DNA from 3 places in the Streptomyces sp. NPDC057002 genome. Region 1 is predicted to be linked to each of the others. Evidence: riboswitches for the same ligand, from Rfam matches in the RefSeq annotation. Region 1 holds a riboswitch; each other region holds the start of a gene.
The links. A riboswitch is a leader RNA that binds a small molecule or an ion and turns the genes downstream of it on or off. The one in region 1 is predicted to bind cobalamin.

Region 1 (7,132 bases):
GCGCGGGCCGGCGCATCCGCCGAACCCGCGTTGGCTGGCCGAGCGGTACCCCTCGGGCGAGACCGCGCAGCTGCGGCGGTTGTACGTCGGCCCCGCACACCGACGGCGCGGACTGGCCCGGCGGCTGGTGGCGGGCCTGGTCGACTTCGCCCGGGCCGACGGGGGTTACCGGTCCGTCTATCTGCACACGTATCCGCACTCGCCCGGTTCGATGGGCCTGTGGCGGACGCTGGGCAAGGTGGTGTGCGACGAGCGGGAGGAAGTGCCCGGCGGCGGCAGCGGCGTGGTGCACTTCGAGATTCCCTTCGCCTGAGCACCACGGGGACCACACTGAACACCTCGCACTCACTCCTGACCAAGGGCCTCGCCGCCCTGCGCGCCCTCGCGCGGGGCGGAGCCCCGACGCTGCTGTGGCGGGCCGTGCTCATGGCCGCCCTGGTGGGCGCGATCGGCCTGCTGCCATGGCTGTCGCGCACCGACCCGGCCCTGACGGTGCTCAAGGCCCGCTCGGCCGACCGCGATCCGACACCCGGGACACTGCGCGCCGTCCGCGACCAACTCGGCTTGGACGACGGCCCGCTGATGCTGCTCGGCCGCTGGCTGGGCGGGCTGCTGCACGGCGACGCGGGCACGTCGTGGGTGTCCGGCGGCCAGGTGCTGCCGGGCGTCGTGCAGTCGCTCGGCGCCTCGCTGCTGCTGATGTCCGGGGCCCTCGTGGTCGCGGCGGGCACCGTGGCGGCCGTGTGCGCCCGCACACTCCGGCTCGGCTCGCGGGGGCGGCTCGCCGCACGCGGCCCCGGCGGCACGGCCTCAGCGATGCTGGCCGCGCTGCCCGAGTTCCTCGTCGCCTCCGTGCTGGCCTCGGTGATCGGCGTCCAGCTGGGCTGGCTGCCCGCTCTCGGCTGGTACGGGCCGCAGTGGATGGTGCTGCCGTCGCTGGCCCTCGGTCTGCCCGCCGGGGCGATCCTCGGACGGATGCTGGACGACCTGCTGCCCAGTGCGTTCGCCGAACCTTGGGCGCTGGCGTCCGCGGCACGCGGTGTCCCGCCGAAGTCCGTGGCGCGGCAGGCGGTGCGCCGCTGCGTGCCCGGACTGCTGCCCAATCTGGGCCTGTTCGTGGTCGGCCTGACCGGTGGCTCGGTCGCCGTCGAGCAGATCTTCGACATCCCGGGCCTGGGCCGGCTCACCCTCCAGGCCGCACTCGCCCAGGACCTGCCGGTCCTGCAGACCGGCACCCTCGCCCTCGTCCTGGTCGCCGCCGTCGCCGGGGTCCTCGCCCGGCTGGCGGCCCGGCTGCTCATCGGGCCCGCGCTGCGCGACGGCGCCCTGCACTCCCTGCACCGTCCCGGCCCGTCCGCGCCCCGCGCCCTGCCCTTGCTCTACGGTGCGCTGCTCGCCGCCGTCATCGGGTTCGGCCTGCCCCGGGACGCGCTCGCGCTGGACACCCTCGCCAAGCTGCGGGCCCCCTCCCTTGCGCACCCGTTCGGGACGGACGCGCTCGGCCGGGACGTCCTCGCCCGGGTCTCCCACGGCGCGCTGGCCACCCTCGGTGTCGCCCTCGCGGTGAGCGCCGCCGCCCTCGTCGCGGGACTGCTGCTGGGGCTGCTGCCGAGGCTGTCCGGGCCGCTGGTCGACACCGTCAGCGCTGTGCCGCCCGTCCTGGCGGGACTTCTCGTCGCCGGGGTCGCGGGCAGCGGGCCCTGGACTCCCGCGTTCGCCGTGGGCGTCGTGGCCTGGTCCCCGCTGGCCGCCCATACGTCCTCCCTGCTGCGGCAGGAGCGCGCGACCACGCACCTGGCCGCGACCCGCGCGCTGGGCGCCGGCCGCTGGTATCTGCTCTGGCACGAACTGCTGCCCGCCGTGCTGTCGCCGGTGGCCCGGCACGCCCTGCTCCGGCTGCCCGGCATCGCACTGAGCCTCGCCGCCCTCGGCTTCCTCGGCCTGGGCGCCCAGCCGCCGTCCCCCGAGTGGGGCCTGCTGCTCGCCGAGAACCAGCCGTACGCCGAACGCGCCCCGTGGGCCGTCCTCTTCCCCGCCGCCGTACTCGCCCTGCTGGGGGCGCTCGCGGTGACGGCCGCGGGCGGCGTACGGCTGCCCCGGCGGCACAGGCGGACCGAGGGCCCGGCCGGGCCGCCCAGGGAGCGGGTCATGCCCCCGCGGCGGCAGCGGAACAGCCCCGACGCCCTCCTGGCCCCCGTATCCACCTCTGCGTCCACCTCACAGGCAGAAGAACGATGACCGACCCCGTCTCCCGCGTGCCGGCCCGCCGGTCCGCCCGTGCGCCCAAGACCCCGCGCGAGAGCACCTGGCGGCTCTGGAAGGAGCTGTCGCCGCTGCTGCGGCTGCTGATCCTGACCCAGCTCGCCTTCAACATCGGCTTCTACGCCGTGCTGCCGTTCCTCGCCGAGCACCTCGGTACCGCGATCGGCATGGCGGGCTGGCTGGTCGGATTCGTGCTCGGGCTGCGCACCTTCAGCCAGCAGGGGCTGTTCGTGGTCGGCGGCTGGCTCGTCGACCGGTTCGGGGTGCGGCCGGTCGTGCTGGCCGGCTGTGTGCTGCGGATCGCCGGGTTCGCGTGGCTCGGGTACGCGGAGGCGAGCGGGGCCGTGATCGGCGCCGTGCTGGTGATCGGTTTCGCCGCCGCGCTGTTCTCTCCCGCCGTGGAGTCCGAGGTGGCCCGCCAGGCGGTGGTCTGGGAGGAGGAGGGACGCGGCTCGCGCACCCGGCTCCTGGCCCTGTTCAGCGTCGCGGGCCAGGCCGGGGCCTTCGTCGGGCCGCTGCTCGGCGGGTTGCTGCTCGCCGTCGACTTCCGCACCGCGTGCCTAGCCGGTGCGGCGGTCTTCGTACTCGTCCTGGCCGGGCATCTGTGGCTGATGCCGCAGCACATCCCGGGCCGGGTCCGCACCCGGGAGCGGGGCGGGGCGCGCGTGCTGCTGCGCAACCGCCGCTTCCTGGCCCTGTGCGGCGCGTACGGCTCGTACCTGCTCGCCTACAACCAGCTGTATCTGGCCCTGCCGGACGAGGTGCGGCGCGCGACGGGCTCCCAGGCGCCGCTGTCCTGGCTGTTCGCCCTGTCCTCGGTGCTGGTGGTCTTCACCCAGCTGCCGGTGACCCGCTGGGCGGGCGACCGGCTGGACCTGCGCCGCTCCATGACCGCCGGACTGCTGCTGATCGCGGCCGGTTTCACGGTGGTGGCCGCGGCGCGCCCCGCCGGCTGGACGGGAGTCGCCGGGCTGCTGCCCGCCGCGGGCTTCGTCGTGCTGCTCACCGTGGGACAGATGCTGGTCGTGCCCGCCGCCCGCGCCTGGGTGCCCGACCTCGCCGAGGAGGGCCGGATCGGCCTCTACATGGGCGCGCTGTCCTCCGTCTCCGGCCTGATCGTCCTGGCCGGCAGCGCGGCCACCGGCTCCCTGCTCGACCTGGGCCTCCCGGCCGCCGTGCCCTGGCTGGTTCTCGCGGCCGTACCGGCCTTGACGGTGGCTCTGCTGCCGCGCCGGGAGGAGCGGCCGGCGGAGACGGACGAGACAGCCTGACCCGGCGGGCGGCGGCCCGGCAACCGCGCGCACCGCGCCGTCACCCCGCCGGGCGATGTCTCCGCTCCCGGTTTTCCGGGACAGTACCGTCCCCCGACACCGCTGCGGAGATCAGTGGTCACGCGGCGCCAGTATCCTGGGTCGGCTGCGACGTCCCCCGCCAACCCCCGCCTCAAAACGGGGAGTTCGGCCTGCGGCGACATACCTTCCCCCTGCATGAGACGAGGACGAGTGCTGCTAGCGGGCCGCTACCGGCTGGATGTTGAGATCGGGCGCGGTGGAATGGGAGAGGTCTGGCGCGCGTACGACGAGACGCTCGCCAGAGCGGTGGCCGTCAAGCTGCTGCTGCCCCAGGACACCGATGTCACGGCGGCCTCCCGGTTCCGTCTGGAGGCCCAGACCGCCGGGCGTCTCAACCATCCCCATCTGGTCGGTGTCTGGGACTTCGGCGAGTACGACAACCGGCTGTACCTGGTGATGGAACTGGTCGACGGCGACAGCCTCGCCGGGGTGCTGGCCGCCTCCGGCGCCCTTCCCGCCGAGCGGGTGGCGGATCTCGCTGCGCAGGCCGCCGCCGGGCTCGCCGCCGCACACGCGCAGGGCATCGTCCACCGTGACATCAAGCCCGCCAACCTGCTGCTGGACCCCCACGGCACCCTGAAAATCGGCGACTTCGGCATCGCCCGCTTCCTCGACGACCCCGGCGCCGCGCTCACCGCCACCGGCCAGATCGTCGGCACCGGCCTCTACCTCGCACCCGAACGCGCCCTGGGCCAGCCGGCCGGTCCCGCCTCCGACATGTACTCCCTGGGGTGTCTGCTCTACCAACTCCTCAGCGGACGGCCGCCGTTCCAGGCGGACACCGCCGTCGCGCTCCTCCACCAGCACCTCGACTCCGCGCCCGTTCCGCCCCGCGAGCTCGGTGTCGCCGGACTCCCGCCGGCCTTCGAGAACTACCTGCTCGGCCTGCTCGCCAAGCAGCCCGAGGACCGGCCCACCGCCCAGCGGACCGCCGAGTGGTTCGCCGGGGGCGCCTGGCGAGGGCTGCCCGAGCCGCTGCCGGAGGCCGCGCCCCCGGTGACGTCCGCCACGCCCAGGCCGTATCCGGCCGCCGAGACCCGCGACCCGGCCACCTATGCGCTGCCCGGCGCCCCGGGGCTGCGCACCGGCCGCACGCCCCAGGCCGGCCGTTCGCGTCGCGCCGCGCCCCGGGGCGGCCACGACCACCGCCGCAGAGCGGCCGCGACGATCGCCGCCGCGGCGCTCTTCGCCGCCGCTATGCTCGCCGGAATGCTGTGGTTCTCGCCCGACAACACCGCGACGGAGGGCACGGAACCCGACGCGTCCCCCTCCGCGAGCAGCCCCGCCGCCACACCGTCCGCGGACTCCGCCTCGCCCCTCTCCTCCGATCCAGCGGAGGACACGGCTCCGGGCAGCGGCACTCCGGCCACCGGCACAGTGGCCGATATCACCCCGTCCACCACCGCGCCTCCTCTCCCGACCCCCGTCGAAGCCACACCCAGCCCCACGACTCCGGTGCAGGAGACGGCCGACCCACCGCAAAAGGCGGACAAACCCCAGCAGGAGAAGCCCCGTCAGACCTGGGAGGACGGGGACGACGATGACGACGGGGGCGACGACTGAGCGGCCCTGCGCCGGTGTGCGAGCGGACGCCCCCTCGCGCGCCCCCTCGGGTGGCTTGTCATCGTCCTTATCTCGGCATTACTGTCACCACGCCTTGGTGAACGGGAAATCCGGTGTGATGCCGGTGCGGCCCTCGCCACTGTGAATCGGGAAGTCCGGCTCCAGCCCTCACGGGCAGCCACTGGGTCCTTGTGACCCGGGAAGGCGGAGTACGGGCGGTGGTACCCGTCAGCCAGGAGACCGGCCAAGGCACGTCAACCATCCACGAGGTGCTGGAGAGGGTCTGCTGAGCCATGCACATAGCCGAGGGTTTTCTGCCACCCGCACACGCGGTCGCCTGGGGCGTCGCGTCGGCACCGTTCGTCGTCCACGGGGTCCGGTCGCTCACCCGTGAGGTGCGCGAGCACCCCGAGAGCACCCTGCTCCTCGGTGCCTCCGGTGCCTTCACGTTCGTCCTGTCCGCCCTGAAACTGCCGTCGGTCACCGGCAGTTGCTCCCACCCGACCGGAACGGGCCTGGGAGCCATCCTGTTCCGGCCACCCATCATGGCGGTGCTGGGCACCATCACCCTGCTCTTCCAGGCGCTGCTGCTCGCCCACGGCGGACTGACCACGCTCGGCGCCAACGTCTTCTCCATGGCGATCGTCGGGCCCTGGGCCGGATACGCCGTGTACAAACTGCTGCGGCGGTACGACGTGCCGCTGATGGTCGCGGTCTTCTTCGGGGCGTTCTTCGCCGACCTGTCCACCTACTGCGTCACCAGCGTTCAGCTGGCGCTCGCCTTCCCCGACCCGGGCAGCGGGTTCGTGGGCGCGCTCGGCAAGTTCGGCACCATCTTCGCCGTCACCCAGATCCCGCTCGCGGTGAGCGAGGGGCTGCTGACGGTGCTCGTGATGCGGCTGCTGGTGCAGTCCAGCAAGGGAGAACTGACCCGGCTGGGTGTGCTCCTCGCCAAGAAGCAGTCCGTGACCGAGACCGAGGCGGCGACCCGATGAAGAAGAACACGAAGATCAACCTCCTGCTGCTGCTCGCCGTGGCCGCGCTCGCCGTACTGCCGCTCGCGCTCGGCCTGGGCGATCACAAGGAGGAGCCGTTCACGGGCGCCGACGGTGAGGCGGAGACGGCGATCACCGAGATCGAGCCGGACTACAAGCCCTGGTTCTCGCCGCTGTACGAGCCGCCGTCGGGTGAGATCGAGTCGGCCCTGTTCTCCCTTCAGGCGGCGCTCGGCGCCGGTGTCCTCGCCTACTACTTCGGTCTGCGCCGGGGCCGCCGGCAGGGTGAGCAGCAGGCGCGGGAGCAGGACACCGAGGAGTCCACGGCCGAGAGGGCCTGAGCCGCGTGCTGCCGATCGACGCGGCGGCGCACAGCAGTCGCTGGCGCCGCCGTCATCCCGTGGACAAGGCCGTGCTCGGTCTCGGACTCACCGTGCTGGCCATCTCGCTGCCGCCCTGGCCCGGCGCGGCGCTGGTGCTCGTGACGGCCGTGTCCCTGCTGCTGGGGCCGGCCGGTGTGCCCGGCCGCCGGCTGTGGCGGGCCTACCGTGTGCCGCTGGGCTTCTGCGTGACCGGCGCGGTCACCCTGCTCGTCCAGGTCGGCGGGCCGGAAGGCTTCGTCTCCCTCGCGGACGACGGGCCCCTGCGGGCCGGGGAGCTGCTGCTGCGCACCTCGGCGGCCTCCCTGGGGGTGCTGCTGTTCGCCTTCACCACGCCCATGTCCGACCTGCTGCCGCGCCTGGTCCGGGCCGGTGTCCCGGCGCCCGTCGTCGATGTCGCGCTCGTGACGTACCGCATGAGCTTTCTGCTGCTGGACTCCGTGCGCCGGATCCGCGACGCGCAGGCCGCCCGGCTCGGGCACACCACTCGGGCCGCCGCCTGGCGTTCGCTGGGCGGACTGGGCGCCACGGCGTTCGTCCGGGCGTTCGACCGGGCGGCCCGCCTCCAGGCGGGTCTCGC
Region 2 (7,132 bases), on a different contig from region 1:
GACGAGTGGGGCCTGGGCGGCCGGTCGTTCGGCACCTGGGTCACCTGGTTCCTGCTCGGTGGCGACCTGTACACGGCGTACACCTTCGTGGCCGTACCGGCGGCGATCTACGCGGCGGGCGCGGCGGGCTTCTTCGCGGTGCCGTACACGATCCTGGTCTACCCGCTGATCTTCACCTTCCTCCCCCGCCTGTGGTCGGTGTCCCACAAGCACGGGTACGTGACGACGTCCGACTTCGTGCGGGGCCGCTTCGGCTCCAAGGGCCTGTCGCTGGCCGTGGCCGTCACCGGCATCCTCGCGACCATGCCGTACATCGCGCTCCAGCTCGTCGGCATCCAGGCCGTGCTGGACGTGATGGGCGTCGGCGGCGGCGAGGACACCAACTGGTTCATCAAGGACCTGCCGCTGCTGATCGCGTTCGGTGTGCTGGCGGCCTACACGTACTCCTCGGGCCTGCGTGCCCCGGCGCTGATCGCCTTCGTCAAGGACACCCTGATCTACATCGTCATCGCGGTGGCGATCATCTACATCCCGATCAAGCTGGGCGGCTTCGACGAGATCTTCGCCAGGGCGGGCGACGCGTACAGCCAGACCAACCCGGCGACGGGTGCGGCACGCGGTGCGCTGGTGCCGCCGGAGGCTGGCCAGTGGACGTACGCCACGCTGGCGCTCGGCTCGGCGCTCGCGCTGTTCATGTACCCGCACTCGATCACTGCGACGCTGTCCTCGCGCAGCCGTGAGGTGATCCGCCGCAACACCACGATCCTGCCGCTGTACTCGCTGATGCTGGGCCTGCTCGCGCTGCTCGGTTTCATGGCGATCGCGGCCGGGATCAAGGTGCAGAACGGGCAGCTGGCGATCCCGCAGCTGTTCGAGACGATGTTCCCGGACTGGTTCGCCGGTGTGGCCTTCGCGGCGATCGGCATCGGGGCGCTCGTGCCGGCGGCCATCATGTCCATCGCGGCCGCGAACCTCTTCACCCGCAACATCTACAAGGACTTCCTCAAGCCGGACGCCACGCCGGCGCAGGAGACCAAGGTCTCCAAGCTGGTCTCCCTGCTGGTGAAGGTGGGCGCGCTGGCCTTCGTCCTCACCATGGACAAGACCGTCGCCATCAACTTCCAGCTGCTCGGCGGCATCTGGATCCTGCAGACCTTCCCGGCCCTGGTCGGCGGCCTGTTCACCCGCTGGTTCCACCGCTGGGCGCTGCTCGCGGGCTGGGCGGTCGGCATGATCTACGGCACTGCCGCCGCGTACGGGGTCGCCTCGCCGACCCAGAAGCACTTCGGCGGCTCGTCGAAGGAGATCCCCGGCATCGGCGAGATCGGCTACATCGGCCTCACGGCGTTCGTCCTGAACGTGGTGGTGACGGTGGTCCTCACCTTCGCCCTGAAGGCCCTCAAGGCCCCCGACGGCATCGACGAGACCAAGCCGGAGGACTACACGGCGGACGCGGGCGACCCGGGGGTCCAGGTGGAGCTTCCGCCGGCCACCGCGGGCTCCGCCCACTAGAACCGACCGGGCACGTACGCCCGCAGCGGGCCGCCGGTAATCAACCACACCGGCGGCCCGCTGTCGTACACACTCACGCCATGGACACCTTGATCCGGCGAGTGAAGCCCACCGAGTACGGCCCCCTCGGCGAGATGACGGCCCACGCCTATCTCGCCGACGGCCTTCTCGACTTCGGCGAGAGCGACGAGTACCTCCACGAACTGCGAGACGTCGCCAGACGGGCAGCCGCAGCCGACGTCCTGGTCGCCGTCGAGAACGACACCCTCCTCGGCGGCGTCACCTTCGTACCGTCCGGCGGCCCCATGGCCGACATAGCCGGCCCGGGAGAGGCCGAGATACGGATGCTCGCGGTCTCGCACACCGCCCGCGGCCGCGGCACCGGCGAGGCCCTCGTAGCCGCCTGCATCGACCGCGCACGGGCCACGCCCGGCTGCGTCCGCATCGTGCTGTCGACCCAGCGCACCATGCGCACAGCCCACCGCATCTACGAACGCCTGGGTTTCACCCGCACTCCCGAGCGCGACTGGAACCCGCTCCCGCAGCTGGCGGACATCACTCTCCTCACCTACCAGTTGACGCTCTGAAACCAGCACGACACAACATCTGGGGGTGCCGCCCGAACCCGGCACAAGATGTATGCTCGTGCTCGCTGTCGCCGCAGGGGAATCCGGTGCGAATCCGGAACTGTCCCGCAACGGTGTACTTGTGCATGTCTGTTCCCAGAACGCCACGCACAGGAGTCAGTCCGAGGACCTGCCGACAGCGCACCCGGCCGTCCGGCCGGGGTGCCCTGACGTCCGGGCCTCGTGGAATGGGCCGGTGGACGCGACGCCGTGTGCGCTCGTGTGCTGCCCCCTGCCCTGTGCGAGGCCCCTTGCCGAGCGAGGGAGAGCCCCACGTGACCATCGCGCCAGCCGAACCGGTCTCAGCTTCCGAAGAAGAGCACGACGGTCCCGGTGCCGCGCTGCTGCGGACCCTGACCGAGCTGACCGCCGATCTCCCCGACGCCGACCCCGGCCGGGTCGCCGCCGCCGCGCTGCGCGGCCGGTCCGCGCGGGGGGCCGTGCCGGATGTCATCGTGGAACTGCGCGAGCTCGCGACGGAGTCGGCCGCCGGCCTCATCTCCGAGGACCCCGCCTACTCCCGGCTGGCCGCGCGCCTGCTGACGATCGGCATCCGCGAAGAGGCCGCCTCCCAGGGCGTCACGTGCTTCACCGAGTCCGTCGCGGTCGGCCACCGGGAGGGGCTGATCGCCGACCGGACCGCCGAGTTCGTGCGCCTGCACGCCGCCCGGCTCGACGCGCTCATCGACCGGGCCGCCGACGACCGCTTCGGCTACTTCGGCCTGCGGACGCTGCACAGCCGCTACCTGCTCCGCCACCCGATCACCCGCAAGGTCGTCGAGACGCCCCAGCACTTCATGCTGCGCGTCGCCGCCGGCCTCGCCGAGGACGACACGGCACAGGCCGTCGACGAGGTCGCCGCGCTCTACGGGCTCATGAGCCGCCTCGACTACCTCCCGTCCTCCCCCACCCTCTTCAACTCCGGCACCCGGCACCCCCAGATGTCGTCCTGCTACCTCCTCGACTCCCCCAAGGACGAGCTGGACTCGATCTACGACCGGTACCACCAGGTGGCGCGGCTGTCGAAGCACGCGGGCGGCATCGGGCTGTCCTACTCCCGTATCCGTGCGCGCGGTTCGCTGATCCGCGGCACCAACGGCCACTCCAACGGCATCGTCCCGTTCCTGAAGACGCTCGACGCCTCGGTCGCCGCCGTGAACCAGGGCGGTCGCCGCAAGGGCGCGGCCGCGGTCTATCTGGAGACCTGGCACTCCGACATCGAGGAGTTCCTGGAGCTGCGCGACAACACCGGCGAGGACGCCCGCCGTACGCACAATCTGAACCTGGCGCACTGGGTGCCGGACGAGTTCATGCGGCGGGTGAACGCCGACGGGCAGTGGTCGCTGTTCTCCCCCTCTGACGTTCCCGAGCTGGTCGACCTGTACGGCGAGGAGTTCGACGCCGCGTACCGGGCGGCCGAGGCGAAGGGCCTGGCGAGGAAGACCCTGCCCGCCCGTGAGCTGTACGGCCGAATGATGCGCGCCCTCGCGCAGACCGGCAACGGCTGGATGACCTTCAAGGACGCCGCCAACCGCACCGCCAACCAGACGGCCGAGCCGGGCCACGTCGTCCACTCCTCCAACCTCTGCACGGAGATCCTGGAGGTCACCAGCGACGGGGAGACGGCGGTCTGCAACCTGGGCTCGGTCAACCTGGGTTCCTTTGTCGACACATCGACCGGCGATCTCGACTGGGAACGGCTGGACGAGACCGTCCGTACGGCCGTCACGTTCCTCGACCGGGTCGTGGACATCAACTTCTACCCGACCGAGCAGGCGGGCCGCTCCAACGCCCGGTGGCGTCCGGTCGGCCTCGGGGCCATGGGCCTGCAGGACGTCTTCTTCAAGCTGCGCCTGCCCTTCGACTCGCCCGAGGCCAAGGCGCTCTCCACCCGTATCGCCGAGCGCGTCATGCTCGCCGCGTACGAGGCCTCCGCCGACCTCGCCGAGCGCAGCGGCCCGCTGCCGGCCTGGGAGAAGACCCGTACGGCCAGGGGCGTGCTGCACCCCGACCACTACGACGTGGAGCTGACCTGGCCCGAGCGCTGGGCGGCCCTGCGCGAGCGCATCGCCACGACCGGCATGCGCAACTCCCTGCTCCTCGCCATCGCGCCCACGGCCACCATCGCCTCCATCGCGGGCGTGTACGAGTGCATCGAGCCGCAGGTGTCCAACCTGTTCAAGCGCGAGACGCTGTCGGGTGAGTTCCTCCAGGTCAACTCCTACCTGGTGGACGAGCTCAAGCGGCTCGGCGTGTGGGACGCCCGCAGCCGGGAGGCGCTGCGCGAAGCGAACGGCTCGGTGCAGGAGTTCGCCTGGATCCCCGAGGACGTACGGGCGCTCTACCGGACGGCGTGGGAGGTCCCGCAGCGCGGTCTGATCGACATGGCGGCGGCCAGGACACCGTTCCTGGACCAGTCCCAGTCCCTGAACCTCTTCATGGAGACGCCGACCATCGGCAAGCTCTCCTCGATGTACGCGTACGCCTGGAAGGCCGGGCTGAAGACGACGTACTACCTGCGTTCGCGTCCGGCGACCCGCATCGCCCGCGCGGCCCAGGCCACTGTCCCCGTGCAGGCCGCCACCCCGGACCCCGAAGCGGTCGCCTGCTCCCTGGAAAACCCCGAGTCCTGCGAGGCCTGCCAGTAATGACCACCCGGAATCTTCTCGACCCCGGCTTCGAGCTCACCCTGCGCCCCATGCGCTACCCGGACTTCTACGAGCGCTACCGGGACGCCATCAAGAACACCTGGACCGTGGAGGAGGTCGACCTCCACTCGGACGTGACCGACCTCGCCAAGCTGTCCCCGATGGAGCAGCACCTGATCGGCCGGCTGGTCGCCTTCTTCGCCACGGGCGACTCGATCGTCGCGAACAACCTGGTGCTGACGCTGTACAAGCACATCAACTCCCCCGAGGCGCGGCTGTATCTGAGCCGGCAGCTCTTCGAGGAGGCCGTGCACGTCCAGTTCTATCTGACGCTGCTGGACACCTATCTCCCCGACCCGGAGGACCGTGCCGCCGCGTTCGACGCGGTGGAGAACATCCCCTCCATCCGCGAGAAGGCCGGGTTCTGCTTCAAGTGGATGGACTCGGTGGAGAAGCTGGACCGGCTGGAGACCCAGGCCGACCGCCGCCGCTTCCTGCTGAACCTGATCTGCTTCGCCGCGTGCATCGAGGGCCTGTTCTTCTACGGCGCCTTCGCCTACGTCTACTGGTTCCGCAGCCGCGGCCTGCTGCACGGCCTGGCCACCGGCACCAACTGGGTGTTCCGGGACGAGACGATGCACATGTCCTTCGCCTTCGACGTGGTCGACACCGTCCGCAAGGAGGAGCCGGAGCTGTTCGACGACCAGCTCGAGCAGCAGGTCACGGACATGCTGCGGGAGGCCGTCGAGGCCGAGCTGCAGTTCGCGCGCGACCTGTGCGGTGACGGCCTCCCGGGCATGAACACCGAGTCGATGCGGCAGTACCTGGAGTGCGTCGCCGACCAGCGGCTCACCCGGCTCGGCTTCGCTCCGGTGTACGGCTCCGAGAACCCCTTCTCCTTCATGGAGCTCCAGGGGGTTCAGGAGCTGACCAACTTCTTCGAGCGGCGCCCCTCGGCGTACCAGGTGGCGGTGGAGGGCACCGTCGACCTGGACGAGGACTTCTGAGCCCGCTCGCTCTCCCGGGCCTCCTGGGCCTCCCTGATCTGACGGTCGACGCGCCTGTCGCGCACGATGCCGATCACTGACGGGAGGACCAGGAGGACCAGCGTCCCGAGTACGAAGATCATTGCGATGAATGTCTGTGCCTGGTTCGTTTCCATGGACACCACTGTCGCGCCGATGACTCCTTACCGTCAGTGGCAGTACTGCCGTAGACCCTCGAATTACTGCCATAGACGAGGCACACTGGATACATGCTCCAGAACGTGGCCGCCGTCCTGCTCGACGGCGTGAACCCTTTCGAACTGGGTGTGGTGTGCGAGGTCTTCGGCACCGACCGCAGCGACGACGGCCTGCCGGTCTACGATTTCGCGGTCGCCTCGGCCGAGGGCCCGGCGCTGCGCATGAACTCGGGCGTCTCCCTACAGGTCGAGCACGGCTTGGAGCGGCTGGAGACGGCCGATCTGATCGCGGTGCCGGCCGGGCACAGCTACGCCTCCCGTGAGTTCCCGCCGGAGCTGCTGGACGCCCTGCGGCGCGGGGTCGCCCGCGGCTCCCGGGTGCTCAGCGTCTGCTCCGGCGCCTTCGTGCTGGCCGCGGCCGGGCTGCTGGACGACCGCCGCTGCGCCGTGCACTGGAAGCACGCGCGGGACCTCGCCCGGCAGTACCCCCGGGCGGTCGTGGAGCCGGACGTGCTCTACGTCGACGAGGACCCGGTGATCACCTCCGCCGGCACGGCCGCCGGGATCGACGCCTGCCTTCACCTGGTGCGCAAGGAGCAGGGCACCGAGGTCGCCAACAAGATCGCCCGGCGGATGGTGGTGCCGCCGCACCGTGACGGCGGCCAGGCCCAGTACATCGAGCGCCCGCTGCCGCACTCCGAGGGGGACACGATCGGCGACGTGCTGTCGTGGATGGAACGCCACCTCGACGAGGAGGTCACCGTCGAGCAGCTGGCCGCCCACGCCCATATGTCCCCGCGCACCTTCGCCCGCCGCTTCCAGCAGGAGACCGGGACGACTCCCTACCGCTGGGTCCTGCGCCAGCGGCTGCTGGAGGCCCAGCGGCTGCTGGAGGCGACGGACGAGACGATGGACGCGATCGCCGGCCGAACGGGGTTCGGCAACGCGGCCACGCTGCGCCATCACTTCGTCCGGGCGGTGGGCACCACCCCGAACGCCTACCGGCGCACGTTCAGGGGCCCCGAAGCGGCCTGACGGTCACCGGCCCTCACCTCGGCACCGGCCGCAGCAGCAGGTCGTGCGGCCGGAGCGTGATGCCGACGCGCGTGCCGTCGTTCGAACCGGCCACCTGCTCGAAGCGGTACTTCGTGGCCAGCGCCGCC
Region 3 (7,132 bases), on a different contig from region 1:
ATACCGGCGACGGCGACCAGGATGCCGACGAACTGCAGCAGGCCGGGGCGCTCGCCCAGCACCAGGCCGACGCCGACCGGCACGGCCACGCCGATCGAACCCAGCGGTGAGACCACGCCCATCGGGCCCAGTGCGAGTGCCTTGTAGAAGGCGAGCATCGCCACCGGCCCGACGAGTCCGGCCGCCACGGCGAACCACAGCTGCGGCCCCGCCTCGCTCCAGCCGTCGGTCGCCACCACGACCGCGCCGAGCACGACCACCGCGATCGACTGCGAGACCACGACCACCGTCAGCGCGGGTGTGCGCCGGGTCAGCAGTCCGCCGCCGAAGTCGGCCAGTCCCCACAGCAGGCTGGTGGCCAGGGCGAAGAGCGCTGTCATGGTGCGGAAGCCTCGCAGTACAGTTCAGTGAACGATCAGGTCAACCACACGATAGTGCAATCGGCTGCACTGTGTCATACAAAATATTGGACGGAATGTGTCGGACCTCGAGCTGCTGACCCAGTCCCTGGCGCGCAGCGTCAAGCACTGGCGCGCGGTGCGCGGCTTCACCCTGGACGTGCTCGCCGCCCGGGCGGGCGTCAGTCGCGGCATGCTCATCCAGATCGAGCAGGCCCGCACCAACCCCAGCCTCGGCACCGTCGTCAAGATCGGCGACGCGCTCGGCATCAGCATCACGACCCTGCTCGACTACGAGAAGGGCCCGAACGTCCACATCGTCCCCGCCGAGCAGACCGTACGGCTGTGGCACACCGAGGCCGGCAGCTACAACCGGTTGCTCGCGGGCACCGAGGCGCCCGGCCCGCTGGAGATGTGGGACTGGCTGCTCATGCCGGGCGAGAGCAGCCCCTCGGACCCGCACCCCGCCGGCACGACCGAACTGCTGCACGTCACGGCCGGGGAGCTGACGCTCACCGCCGACGGTGTCGAGTACCGCGTCCCCGCGGGCTCGAGCGTCCACTTCGAGGCCAACGTCCCGCACACGTACGGCAACACCGGCGACGTGCCGATGCAGATGATCATGGCCGTCTCGGTGCCGCCCGTCTCCTGAGACGCCCGGCCGGAGGCGGTCCGCTGTTGTTAGCGTGCGGTCATGCGCGCACCCATCGGACACTTCGACGACGCCCGTCCGGCCCCGGCCTGCCTGGACGAACTCACCGGCCCGGTCGCCGGCGCCGTACGCCACTGGCCGGGCAGTGTCCCCGCCGACCAGATCCTTTACGTCGACACCGACCCGCAGTGGGCCGACACCGCCGTCTTCGTGGAGCACTACGGACGGGACCTGCTGGAGCGGTCCGCGAACTGCGTGGTCGTGGCGGGCAAGCGCGCCGGCGAGAGCACGCTCGCCGCGTGCGTCGTACTGTCCACCACCCGGGTCGATGTGAACGGCGTCGTACGCCGTCAACTGGGCGCCCGCAAGGCCTCGTTCGCCAGCATGGACACGGCGACCGGCGAGACCGGCATGGAGTACGGCGGCATCACCCCGCTCGGACTGCCGGACGGCTGGCCCGTGCTGGTGGACGCGGCCGTCGTCGACCTGCCGTACGTGCTGGTCGGCAGCGGCCGGCGGCGCGGCAAGCTGCTGGTCCCGGGCAAGGCGTTCGCGGAACTGCCGGGGGCCGTGGTGCTGGAGGGGCTCGGGATCGCCTGAGCTACGCCGGTGTGTGGTGGGCCAGTGCGAGATGCGGGTCGGCCTCGCCCGGGACCGGTGCCGGGTCGGCGTGGACCAGGGCGGCGGTGAGACGGGGCACGGCGTGCAGCAGCGCGTGCTCGGCGTCGACGGCGATGCGGTGGGCCTCGCGGACCGTCACGGCGCCGTCCACCACGACCGCGACCTCGGCGCGCAGCCGGTGCCCGATCCAGCGCAGCCGCAGTTCGCCCACCGCCCGCACCCCGGGGACCTCGGTCAGGGCGGCTTCGGCCCGGTCCACCAGGGCCGGGTCGACCGCGTCCATCACCCGCCGGAACACCTCCCGCGCCGCGTCCCGCAGCACCAGTGCGATCGCCGCCGTGATCGCCAACCCCACGATCGGGTCCGCCAGTTGCCAGCCCAGGGCAGAGCCGCCGGCGCCCAGCAGCACGGCCAGTGAGGTGAAGCCGTCGGTACGGGCGTGCAGTCCGTCGGCGACCAGCGCGGCCGAGCCGATCGCGCGGCCGACGCGGATGCGGTAGCGGGCCACCCACTCGTTGCCCGCGAACCCGACGAGGGCCGCCACGGCGACCGCCGGAACGTGCTGGACCGGGCGCGGGTCGAGAAGGCGGTCGATCGCGGTCCATCCCGCGAAGGCCGCGGACGCGGCGATCGTCAGCACGATCACCAGCCCCGCCAGATCCTCGGCCCGCCCGTAGCCATAGGTGAAGCGGCGCGTGGCCGCGCGCCGGCCCAGCACGAAGGCGATCCCGAGCGGTACGGCGGTCAGCGCGTCCGCGGTGTTGTGCACGGTGTCCCCGAGCAGCGCCACCGAGCCGGAGACGGCCACCACGAGCGCCTGGGCCAGGGCCGTCACACCGAGCACCGCGAGCGAGACCCAGAGCGCCCGCATCCCCCGGGCCGAGGACTCCAGGGCGGAGTCGACCTTGTCGGCCGTCTCGTGGGAGTGGGGGGTGAGGAGGTGGGACAGCCGGTGGCGCAGGCCGTGCCGGTGGTGGTGAGGGTGGGAGTGCTCGTGCCGGTCGCTCACGTGGGTCCCCTTCCGGTGCGAGGGAGTGGACGTGCACACGTCCACAGGGCCATTATGTGCGTATGAGCGCACGCATGCACCTGTCACCTGCGCACGATGCGCATCCGCGCAGCCCCGGCGAGGAACAGTTCGCGCTCGCCGCCGAACTCCTCGCCCTCCTGGGGGACCGGACCCGGCTCGCCCTGCTGCACGCGCTGACCAGGGGAGAAGCCGACGTCACGACCCTCACGGAGGCGTGCGGGGCGGCCCGGCCCGCCGTCAGCCAGCATCTGGCGCGGTTGCGTCTCGCGGGCCTGGTGGGCACCCGAAAAGAAGGCCGCCGCGTGATCTACTCACTCCGCGACGGCCATCTGCGCCGGCTCGTGGACGAGGCACTGAACGTGGCCGACCACCGTCTCAGCGACCGCCCCCCGCACGACTGAGTCAGTACCGCGCGGCCGTCCCCAGATACTGCTCGGCGAAGGCCGCGGCCGCCGCGGGCGAGGTGAACAGGCGGCGCAGCCGGGCGAGCGTGGTGCCTGCGCGGAACGGGTCGCCCGCCGCCGTGCCGTGGTACACCTCGGACAGCCACTGCGAGAACTCCTGGTAGTCCCACACGCGCCGCAGGCACGCCTGCGCATAGCCGGCCAGACCGCTGTCGTCACCCGTGGTCAGGCGCGCCACCAGGGCGTCGCCGAGCAGGAAGGCGTCGTGCAGGGCGAGGTTCATGCCCTTGGCGGCGATGGGGGCGACCAGATGCGCCGCGTCGCCCGCGAGGTGGAGCCGGCCGTGCACCATCGGCTCGACCACGTAGTCGTGCATGTCCAGCACGCGTTTCTCGATCAGCCGCCCCTCCGTCAGCGGCGGCACACCGGCCGCTCCGAGCCGCTGCCGCAGCTCCGCCCAGACGCGCTCGTGCGGCCAGTTCTCCGGGGCGTCGCCCGGCGGGCACTGGAGGTAGTAGCGGGTCACCTCCGGGCTGCGGGGCATCTGGCCCGCGAAGCCGTTCTCGTGACAGCCGAACAGCACGCAGTCGGCGGACGGCGGCGCCTCGGCGAGCAGTGCCAGCCAGCCGATGCCGTAGTCGTGCCGTGCGACCCGGACCCGCTCCGGCGGCAGCGCGGCCCGCGTCACTCCGCGCGCCCCGTCACAGCCGGCCACGAAGTCGCAGTGCACGACCCGCCGTTCACCCGTCTCCGGGCAGGTGTACGACACGGACGGGCTGTCGGTGTCGAGGTCGTGCAGCTCCACGTCCCCGACCCCGAAGCGGATCTCCCCGCCCCGCACGTCGGCGTACTCGCGCACCAGGTCCGTCACCAGCAACGGCTGCGGGTAGACGAAGTGGTGACTGCCCGTCATCTCGCCGTAGTGGAACCGGTACCGCTCCCCGTCGAAGCGGAACTCGCACGCGGTGTGCAGCTCCGCGCAGTCCAGCAGGTTCCGGGCGAGGCCCCGCTTCTCCAGGCCGCGGACGGCCCACTCCTCGATGACCCCGGCCCGGGGCCGCTGTTCGATGAACTCCCGGGTCTCGGCCTCCAGCACCAGGCAGTCCACGGCGGCGGCCCGCAGGATGTTGCCGACGGTCAGCCCGGCGGGACCGGCGCCCACGACGACGACCGGGAAACGCCCGGGGGAGCCTGCGTCCGCGGGCGGGGAGGCTTGGGTCATGCGCTCATTATGGAGGGGGCGCGACGGTCGTGCCCCTCACCCGACCCGCGGGATCTCGATCGCCGGGCAGCGGTCCATCACCATCTCCAGGCCCGCGGCCCGGGTGCGGTCGTACGCCGCCGCGTCGACGACGCCGAGCTGGAACCACACCGCCCCGGCGCCCTTCGCGACCGCCTCGTCCGCGACCGCTCCGGCGAGGTCGCTGTTCACGAACACGTCCACGACGTCCACGTCGAAGGGGATGTCCGCCAGACTCGCGTACCCCTGTTCGCCGTGCACGGTCTCCGCCTTGGGGTGCACGGGCACGACGCGCTTGCCGTACCGCTGGAGCACCGCGGCGACGCCGTACGCCGCGCGCTGCCGGTTCGACGACAGGCCCACCACGGCCCAAGTATCGCCGAGCTCGGTGAGGATCCTGCGGACCGTTGCGTCGTCGCCGTACACCGGCGGCCTCCTCGGGAGTCGCGTCGCGGAAGAGCTGCTGTCCGGGGAACGACGCGGGGCGCGCGGTGATTCCCCGAAGCCCACCGTGATAGCTTGCCGAGGCCAGTCGAACCCATGTACGTGGGTCAGGGAATCCGGTGCGAATCCGGAACTGACGCGCAGCGGTGAGGGGGACGGGCGGGGCCGCGGCCACTGTACGGCTGGACGTCGTACGGGAAGGCGCCCCGCACCGGGTGAACCCGAGTCCGAAGACCTGCTGGCGGCCCCCGCGGCCGGCCGGCGGCGGGGGAGCACCGTACGACCGGGCTCCGCGATCGGGCCCTCGACGTCTGAGGACTGGTTTCCTTGCCCCTCGCCCGACCCGCCCGTGCCGCCGTCCTGCTCGCGGCCGGCTCCCTGCTCATGACCGGCTGCGGGGGCTCGAAGGCCCCCACCGCCGGGGCGGCCGCCACCCTCGACAACTGCGGCCAGGAGGTCCGGGTCGACAAGGCGCCCCGGCACGCCGTCTCCCTCAACCAGGGCACCACCGAGATCCTGCTCTCCCTCGGTCTCGCCGACCGGATGGCCGGCACGGCCACCTGGACCGACCCCGTGATGAAGGGGCTGGAGAAGGCCAACGCGAAGGTGCCGCGCATCGCCGAGAACAACCCTTCCTTCGAACGGGTCCTGGACTCCGAGCCCGATTTCGTCGCCGCGTCCTTCGTCTCCACCCTCGGCAAGGGCGGCGTCGCCACCCGCGACCAGTTCGAGAAGCTCGGCGTGCCCACGTACGTCTCCCCGTCCGACTGCGCCGGCAAGGACAACTCGGGCGGCGGCGACGGCAAGCGCGACAAGGCGCTGGGCATCGACGCCGTCTACGGCGAGGTGCGGGACCTCGCGACCGTGTTCGGGGTGAAGGACCGCGGCGACAAGCTCGTGGCCTCCCTCCAGCAGCGGATGGAGAAGGCCACGCGGGGCGTCGACGCCTCCGGCGTCTCCCTGCTGTACTGGTTCGCCAACTCCGAGTCGCCCTACCTGGCCGGCTGCTGCGGAGCGCCCGGCATCATGACCCGCGCCCTCGGCGCGAAGAACGTCTTCGACGACACCCACGAGGAGTGGCCGCAGGTCAACTGGGAGACCGTGGCCGACCGCAACCCCGATGTCCTCGTCATCGGCGACCTGACCCGCGACTCGGAGACCGCGGAGTCGGCGAAGCGGAAGATCGCCTTCCTGGAGTCCGACCCCGTCACCAAGAACATGGACGCGGTCAAGCACAAGCGGTACGTGCTGCTCAGCGGACAGGCCATGAACCCGACCATCCGCACGGTCGAGGGCGTGGAGAAGGTCGCGGCCGGACTGCGTGAGTTCGGGCTCGTGAAGTGACCGTGCGCGGACCGGCGCTCGCCGCCGGAGGCGCCTTGTTGCTGGTGGTCTCCGTGGCCCTGGCGATCACCATCGGACCGGCCGACATCAGGGTCGGGGACGTGTGGTCCGTCGTCGCGTCCCACCTCGGGATCGGCAGCTCCGGACTGACGCCGATCCGGGACGGGATCGTCTGGCAGCTGCGGCTGCCGCGCACCCTGCTCGCGGCCGTGTGCGGGGCGGGACTCGCCGTGTGCGGGGCCGTGATGCAGTCGCTGCTGCGCAACCCGCTCGCCGACCCGTTCGTGCTCGGGGTGTCCTCGGGCGCCTCCACCGGCGCGGTCGTCATCGTCGTGCTGGGCGTGGGCGGCGGTGCCGTCTCGGTGTCCGCGGGCGCGTTCCTCGGCGCCCTGGTCTCCTTCGCGCTGGTCCTGCTGCTCAGCCACACCCTCGGCGACACCACCGACCGGGTCGTCCTCGCGGGCGTCGCCGCCATGCAGCTCTTCTCCGCGCTGACCTCCTTCGTCGTGCTGACCGCCGCCGACGCCGAGACGACCCGGGGCGTGCTGTTCTGGCTCCTGGGCTCGCTCGGCGGGGCCGGCTGGACCGATGTCTGGCTGTGCTTCGCGGCCCTGGCAGTGGCGCTGGTGGTGTGCCTGTCGTACGCCCGTACCCTCGACGCCTTCGCCTTCGGGCAGGACGCGGCGGCCGCGCTCGGGGTGTCCGTGGCCCGCACCCGCCTGGTGCTGCTGTGCGTCACGGCCCTGCTCACGGCCGCGCTGGTCAGCTCGGCCGGGGCCATCGGCTTCGTCGGGCTGGTCCTGCCGCACGCCGCCCGGGCCCTGGCCGGACCCGGGCACGCCCGGCTGCTGCCGGTCACCGCACTCGCCGGCGCGGTGTTCCTGGTGTGGGTCGACACCCTGGCCCGGACGGTCCTGGATCCGCAGGAGGTGCCGGTGGGGGTCGTGACCTCCCTGATCGGGGTGCCGGCGTTCGTGGCGGTGCTCTACCGGACGCGGA

Region 2: linked by a shared signal. The riboswitch ahead of ACFT32_RS19515 (ribonucleoside-diphosphate reductase subunit alpha) and the one ahead of ACFT32_RS02935 (energy-coupling factor ABC transporter permease) in region 1 are both predicted to bind cobalamin.
Region 3: linked by a shared signal. The riboswitch ahead of ACFT32_RS08145 (ABC transporter substrate-binding protein) and the one ahead of ACFT32_RS02935 (energy-coupling factor ABC transporter permease) in region 1 are both predicted to bind cobalamin.

What each region holds. Positions count from the first base shown of each region.
Region 1 is NZ_JBHURZ010000001.1:652,637-659,768, forward strand. Features, by position in the region: gene ACFT32_RS02915 (GNAT family N-acetyltransferase) at 1-313, shown strand, start outside; gene ACFT32_RS02920 (ABC transporter permease subunit) at 427-2,238, shown strand; gene ACFT32_RS02925 (MDR family MFS transporter) at 2,235-3,533, shown strand; gene ACFT32_RS02930 (serine/threonine-protein kinase) at 3,750-5,177, shown strand; cobalamin riboswitch at 5,234-5,441, shown strand; gene ACFT32_RS02935 (energy-coupling factor ABC transporter permease) at 5,471-6,172, shown strand; gene ACFT32_RS02940 (energy-coupling factor ABC transporter substrate-binding protein) at 6,169-6,513, shown strand; gene cbiQ (cobalt ECF transporter T component CbiQ) at 6,519-7,132, shown strand, end outside.
Region 2 is NZ_JBHURZ010000003.1:1,024,908-1,032,039, reverse strand. Features, by position in the region: gene mctP (monocarboxylate uptake permease MctP) at 1-1,512, shown strand, start outside; gene ACFT32_RS19520 (GNAT family N-acetyltransferase) at 1,593-2,099, shown strand; cobalamin riboswitch at 2,135-2,291, shown strand; gene ACFT32_RS19515 (ribonucleoside-diphosphate reductase subunit alpha) at 2,414-4,786, shown strand; gene ACFT32_RS19510 (ribonucleotide-diphosphate reductase subunit beta) at 4,786-5,793, shown strand; gene ACFT32_RS19505 (GlxA family transcriptional regulator) at 6,042-7,004, shown strand; gene ACFT32_RS19500 (cytochrome P450) at 7,018-7,132, opposite strand, start outside.
Region 3 is NZ_JBHURZ010000002.1:8,042-15,173, forward strand. Features, by position in the region: gene ACFT32_RS08110 (EamA family transporter) at 1-380, opposite strand, end outside; gene ACFT32_RS08115 (XRE family transcriptional regulator) at 478-1,050, shown strand; gene ACFT32_RS08120 (YbaK/EbsC family protein) at 1,093-1,650, shown strand; gene ACFT32_RS08125 (cation diffusion facilitator family transporter) at 1,652-2,680, opposite strand; gene ACFT32_RS08130 (ArsR/SmtB family transcription factor) at 2,743-3,102, shown strand; gene ACFT32_RS08135 (4-hydroxybenzoate 3-monooxygenase) at 3,104-4,327, opposite strand; gene ACFT32_RS08140 (CoA-binding protein) at 4,364-4,771, opposite strand; cobalamin riboswitch at 4,858-5,047, shown strand; gene ACFT32_RS08145 (ABC transporter substrate-binding protein) at 5,174-6,133, shown strand; gene ACFT32_RS08150 (FecCD family ABC transporter permease) at 6,130-7,132, shown strand, end outside.